3 regions of the Paenibacillus riograndensis SBR5 genome follow, and region 1 is predicted to be linked to each of the others. Evidence: riboswitches for the same ligand, from Rfam matches in the RefSeq annotation. Region 1 holds a riboswitch; each other region holds the start of a gene.
The links. A riboswitch is a leader RNA that binds a small molecule or an ion and turns the genes downstream of it on or off. The one in region 1 is predicted to bind cyclic di-GMP.
Positions count from the first base shown of each region.

Region 1 (2,200 bases):
AAAACTAACTTTCGGAGGTGATTTTCATGCGCAAGTTCTCTTACTTAATTATTCTTGCCGGGATTCTGCTGATGCTGTATCCCAAAGCAAATGAATGGTACAACGACTGGCAGCAGCAGAAGCTGCTGGAGGAAGCCGAACAGGCGTACAGTGAGATTTCGCCTTCACCGTCTCCGCAGTCAGATCTGCACAAACAATATGCTGAAGTCACCCAGCTTCTCGCCGAGGAATCTTCTGAGGGTGACCTGGCGAAAGCGACAGAAGCGCCGGCTCCCGAAATCAAGCTGGGAGGCAAGATCACAGGCATTATCCAGATCGACAAAATCAATTTGAAGCTGCCCGTACTGGAAGGGGCGACTAAAGCCAACATGAAGCATGCTGCCGCCCACATGAAGGAGACCGCGGCTATCGGGCAGGTTGGCAATGCTGCGATTGCAGCTCATAGATCGAGAACAGCAGGCAGGCTTTTTAACAGGCTCAACGAAGTTGAGGTCGGTGATACCATATCCGTGCAAACAAAGGAACAGGATTACCAGTACGTAGTGTATGATATTTCAATTGTAGAGCCTACGGATGTTTCCGTATTAAATGGACATAACGATGATAAAATACTCACTCTGATTACCTGTGATCCATTGGTCAATCCCACTCATCGCCTGATTATTCATGCCAGATTGTCTTAAATCCCAAAATAGCTGCGTCCTAAAAGCAGTATATTAAAATTTAATTAAAAAATAGTAGAAGTCTAGTGATTTGGGTCTTGAATATAGATATAAATATGATACTATATAACTATAAAAGCTAAGCACGACAACGGCAAACCTATCGAAAGGTAGGGACGCAAAGCTAAAGGGCCTTCCCGCTATGGATGGCAGCCAGCTACCGAATGAAGAGGCTTTTTTTGTTTGTTCTTAAATATGAATCTATCAATCTACATTAGAAGTAGGAACAGATAAAGCTTATACGATAACGGCAAACCTATCGAAAGGTAGGGACGCAAAGCTAAAGGGCCTTCCCAATACGAATGGCAGCCAGCTACCGAAAGGGGTTTTATCCATGAAAAAGTTCTTTTTTACGTTGTTAACATTGTTTGTAGTTGCCACTTCCGTCCAGACAGGATCAGCTGAAGCTGCCAGCACGGACACAGGCTGGTTGAATACATCGCAATTGAATCAAGGGGTTATCGCTGTTTCCTATGAAGTTCCTAAGGACAAGCGTATTAAGCTCATGATTACTAAGGACAACAATAGCTACACATATAACCTATATGCTTCTAAGCCCAATGAAACCTTCCCGCTGCAGCAAGGTAACGGTTCGTATAAAATATCTGTTCTGGAGAACACTACCGGCAATAAATACAAAGTGATGTCCTCCGAAACCGTAGACCTCAGCATGAGCGATGCGAACGACGTATACTTGAGCTCCGTACAGAATGTGAAATGGAGTTCTTCCGATAAATCAGTTCTGAAAGCTGCTCAGCTCACACAGGGGCTGACCACTGATGAACAAAAGGTAAAAGCAATATACAACTACATCGTTTCTAATGTGAAATATGACTATAGCCTAGCTTCCAGTGTTACGACTGACTACATCCCCAACAATGATAATACACTGGCCACCAAGAAGGGGATTTGCTACGATTATGCTTCATTGTTTGCAACCATGCTCCGCAGTCAAGGCATACCTACCAAATTGGTGATGGGGAATACCAGCTATGTGACTTCATACCATGCCTGGAACGAAGTCTTGCTTGACGGCAAATGGGTGACTATCGACACTACAGTTGATGCCGGTTTAGGCAAGAACAACAAAGAAACGGGATTAATTAAAGTAGCAAGCAAATACTCTGCAGCGAAATTCTACTAAGAGAAGTGAATATACAATCAACAATAGGATCTTTGGAGATAACCCGCTTAAATATTAAGTGGGTTATTTTTCTTTTTCTAAAGGGTTGCTTTTTTATATGACTATGGGGTATTATAAGTAAGCGTTGTTGGAGCGCTGCTAAGTAAATGAAGAATGATTGAATAAATTGTTCAAAAAAAGCTTGCATTGCTCAAACAAACGTGGTATATTATAAGAGTTGCTGGTGACGAGAAAATCATCGCCGACAACGAGTTTGATCTTTGAAAACTGAACAACGAGTGAGTGGGATTTCACGTAAGTGAGATCCAAAATGAGAATGCAAATTCTCGTCAGA
Region 1 covers NZ_LN831776.1:861,715-863,914, forward strand. Annotated here, with positions in the region: gene PRIO_RS03770 (class D sortase) at 27-683, shown strand; cyclic di-GMP riboswitch class I at 806-887, shown strand; cyclic di-GMP riboswitch class I at 962-1,043, shown strand; gene PRIO_RS03775 (transglutaminase-like domain-containing protein) at 1,057-1,866, shown strand.

Region 2 (2,200 bases), 310 kb from region 1:
CAAACCCCGGATCTGGTCAAAAATACCGGATGGGATCAAATTCTCACTGAAGCTGACGGCATCAAAGCACAGAGCAGCGACAGCTTTTCGGTCAAGTTCGAATTCGTGGATACTGGCGAAGCACAAAACTATTTCCAAAAGGATAAGCTGAAGCTGACCTGGAATTTCGAAGCCAAACAAGGCCCTAAAAAGGATTACTAATTCATAGCGGACTGCATTTTCTGAAGCAGCCTATCCTGATTCCGAATCCGGAAGCAGATTAGGCTGTTTTCCCTTGTAGCAACGATTTTTGTCCGTTGTAAGGAAATTTGTTATACTGACAAGTGGAAACGGCTCTGCGTCTTACGGGCGGCACCCGTTTCGGCGAGAAATATGAGGATGATTATTGGCGTAACCGTATAAATCCTTATATTTTAACAAAAAGTACGGAGGGGCGTTGTAATCGTGCCGGATAATATGGGAAGTCGCATCCACCATCTCCGTCTGGAAAAAGGCTGGTCCTTATCCGAACTGGCGGACAAGGCTGATGTTGCGAAATCATACTTAAGCAATGTAGAAAGAAATATTCAATCCAACCCCTCAATCCAATTTATCGAAAAAATCGCTGACGCGCTCCAGGTTTCCATCCACAGTCTGCTCTATGGCGAACCTTCGGATGCTGACGAATCCTCCCTGGACGGCGAATGGTTCCGGCTTGTCCAGGAAGCCATGGCCTCAGGTATAAGCAAGAGGGAATTCAAAGAGTTTCTCGATTACCAAAAATGGCGGCTGGAGCAGAAGGATCAATAATGGCGGTCATCCGCAGGCTCCAGCGATACAGAAAAGGGCACAGCGTATGATTGCTGTGCCCTTTTCTGTATGTATTTCCCCATAATAAACGCTCTACATCGCCTGCAATGCTGTTTTTTCGTTTAAAAACCGGCGGATTTCATCCGCCTCGATCCCTGCCTTCTTGGCCGACATCAGCAAATACACCCATTCTAAATCCAGATCACCCGTCAGCAGTTCTCCGTCATTCCCCTGGTTGGACTTATCCAAGAATATCTCCTCCTAGAATTTATGCGTCCCCAGGCAGTCCGGCCGTCGTAGTAGCTCCAGCATCTCTACAGTAGACCCGAGACTTTGTGTCCCTGCCTTTCGGCAGGTTTACCCTTTACTGGACCCTTTACATGAAAGGATCTGGTTAGAAACCATGAAACCGTTATCCGCAATAACATTATACAATATCTTACACGAAAAGTGTGTCGTTATTTGGAAATTTTTTATGCTAAGTAGTGCAAAAGAATAGCTTTTTTTGCTAACCTTTGTCCAAAAAATATGTCTTAAGAAGCTGTTGATGAACATTTCCGATTTATACATAGGTCATTGTTACTAGTTGAACCGGCTGCAAATCCTGATTCTGCAACCAATATCCGTTCTTCATCATTTCCGGACTGAATCATGCCGTTTTGCGAACGGATTCCCCGAAAGTATGAATTGATTACACGTCTTGAAAGTAGCACAATAAGATGTGAAATGAAACCGTAAACATCGCAGCTCCACTGGGCGCTCAAGCCACCATGCGGCCACGTGGAGTTCATCCGTTAGGAGGATGTATTCATGGCAGTTAAAGAGCCCTATAACGAATCCATTTGGAGTAAGTATCACGGCCCCAATCTGGGCTATATTCAAGAGAAATATGAGCAATTCGTTAAAGATCCCTCTTCAGTAGAACATCATTACCGTGATCTATTTACTGTTTCCGGCCCTCCTCCGCTTGCTCCGGATGCCGTACCGGCCCCGCAGCCGGCTCTTTCGGGAGGCACCGAGTGGCTGAGAAAGGCCGTAAGAGCTTCCAAGCTAATCGCCAATATTCGTATATATGGCCATATGGCCGCTAATATCGATCCGCTTGAGCAGGGGAATAACCCTATGGCGAAATGGCTGGATTATGAAACCTATGATCTCACCCGCGAGGACCTGATCGCTATGCCCGCCTCGCTGATCTGGGAGAATGCGCCGGCGGATGTTCATACCGCCTGGGACGCGGTTCACCGGATGCTCCAGGCTTATACGCAGACTATCGCCTACGAATTCGGGCATGTGCACGACGAACAGGAGCTGCGCTGGCTGAACAGCCAGGCAGAGTCCACAAGCTCTCCGGCCCCTCTGAATAATGCCGAGCGCAAGGAGCTGCTGAACCGCCTGATCCAGGTAGAGC
Region 2 covers NZ_LN831776.1:553,608-555,807, reverse strand. Annotated here, with positions in the region: gene PRIO_RS02470 (TasA family protein) at 1-201, shown strand, start outside; gene PRIO_RS02465 (helix-turn-helix domain-containing protein) at 457-789, shown strand; gene PRIO_RS34595 (anti-repressor SinI family protein) at 883-1,038, opposite strand; cyclic di-GMP riboswitch class I at 1,068-1,161, opposite strand; gene PRIO_RS02460 (2-oxoglutarate dehydrogenase E1 component) at 1,600-2,200, shown strand, end outside.
Region 2: it holds a riboswitch for cyclic di-GMP, as region 1 does, so the genes downstream of both, PRIO_RS34595 (anti-repressor SinI family protein) here and PRIO_RS03775 (transglutaminase-like domain-containing protein) in region 1, are expected to answer to the same signal.

Region 3 (2,200 bases), 180 kb from region 1:
GTGTCGCCGTCGCACTCGGCGTCGGCGTCGGCGTTGCAGGCGGTTCGGAGCCTTCATACGGATAGTGGTGCATCTGTACATAACCGCTGAACGCTTTTGCAATCAGTGTGCCATGAAGCTCTGCATGATCATAAAAGACACTGGCATGAGGAGCCAATATCGTGCCCTCGATTGTCGTGTTCCCGATATTCACAGAAGCAGCTTCATAGAAATTGAACAGGACTTTGCGGGGTTTGCCTCCCCAGAATTGAAAATTGGGAATTTTCACAGCGCTTCCGCCCACATTAATAATGACGGTGGCATCACCTGCTATGTTGAACTGCAGCCCGTTGGCGTCAGCCAAATCAGCAGCGGCCAGATGAATGACATTATAGGCATCCGGAGCGTTAATCGTCATTTTTCCATATTCTTTTACAAAAGGCTGTGTCTGCGTCAATGCGGCCAATTCATCCGAACGCCGGACCAAAAACTGTTCCTCGGCCGCAAAATCAATCGGCGTCCCTTGGCGGGGGGTCTCCTTGAGATCCGCCCGTGTGGTGCTTATAGTGCCTCCGTATACAGCTGCCCCATATATAGTTCCGTCTGTTAGAGTGAGATTTTTGCCGGCAACCAGCACATCCCCGCCGGGCGCATCCTTGGAAACACCGTACCCCTGCAACGTAATATTTCCTTCAGCCGCGAGCCTTCCATGAATCTGATCGTAAGATTGCGTGAAATCTCCAAAGATAAATGCATTAAAATTGCCGGCAACACCCAGGACAGGGGTAGGGATATACGGCATATTTCCCGCAGCTTTAACATTCCATCCCCAGGTAACCGTGCTGCTCAATGCTAATACTCCTGTCAGAATCAGAGCTGCTGCTTTCAGTGATCTTTTTTTCAATCGCCTTGCACCTCCTAGTAACTTATTCTATGATTTTGCGGAAAAACTATAACAACAAAAAGACCGCCACGAAGGGTCAGCTTCACGGCGGCCGGACGATCATAGCCCTGGTCGGGCATTAGATTCCTGACTTTGCGTCCCGTCCTTTCAGACGGTTTGCGTTTATACATGAGAAATATAGATTAAATAAAACTTATGTAGTCTATGACATTTGTTACTTTTGAACTAATTTCAGTTTAGCCTCTTCCCTGCCCGATTGTCAATCTATTCCTTAACTATTTTTTCAAGTCGCGGTTGCCTGAAACATGGACAAACCCGCTATCTATAAGGATTTCCAGCCTTCCTGTCCAGAAGGAAATCTCTCAACAGAATGGTTTTTGCCTTTTTCAAAGTATCAGATCTTGTATTTAATTGCAATTTTTAATATTAAAATTTAGTATATTCGAACTATAATTTCAAATCTTATCCAGAACCTTTATTCCTAGCTATATGTACTCCTTAAGGAGCAAGAACTTCCCTGCAAATTAGGACTGCACAACAAAAAACCGCCCCGGAATCAACCGGCAGCAGTTCTTCATCCTTCTCTATGTAATGCTATATACGCTCCCGTAACCAGACATTGCGGATATAGCGAATTGGGATTTACAGCAGCTGAACCCAGCCAATCATGGACACCCACAACGGAATACTCAAAAACAACCCGAATACCAGCCCACGGCGGAGACTTCCTTCATGACTCATCATAATTCTCCTTTTGAGGTGCTTTATTTTGTTACGTTTCAATCTTTTATATTTCAATTTTAATATAAAACAATTTTTATTATTTTATTGTGAAAAATATCACATAAAATCACCCTTTTTTATAAATACCAGTGGTTATTTTATCCACCCCATGCAGCGCAAGGATCAGCCAGACAAAATAAAACGGGCCTCACCATGGGAGCTGGCAAGACCCTGCAAGCTATTTATAAACACCGGGGAGTGTTTGGTACATTCAATATATATCCTTAACCTGAAAACAAGCTGATAGCTGCATAAAAATTACATTAAAAGCTTCCAATAACCCAGTGTGCCGAAAAAAACGACCAGGGCCACGGGAAGTATAATTTTCCGGCTTACCTTATCCTCAAACGAAAAATACAAACACAGCATACAAAGCCACGCAATAAGGAGACTTCCCATTTCCTATGCATACGCCCTTTCTTATACATCCTGATGATCGCGCGGGACAGTGGCAGCACCAAACATCCTATAAGAAGATTACCCGCGAGTCAGCCGGTTCATACCCAATCATGGCTTGGGCCGCTAAATATTTTT
Region 3 covers NZ_LN831776.1:682,715-684,914, reverse strand. Annotated here, with positions in the region: gene PRIO_RS35340 (choice-of-anchor A family protein) at 1-883, opposite strand, end outside; cyclic di-GMP riboswitch class I at 967-1,054, opposite strand.
Region 3: it holds a riboswitch for cyclic di-GMP, as region 1 does, so the genes downstream of both, PRIO_RS35340 (choice-of-anchor A family protein) here and PRIO_RS03775 (transglutaminase-like domain-containing protein) in region 1, are expected to answer to the same signal.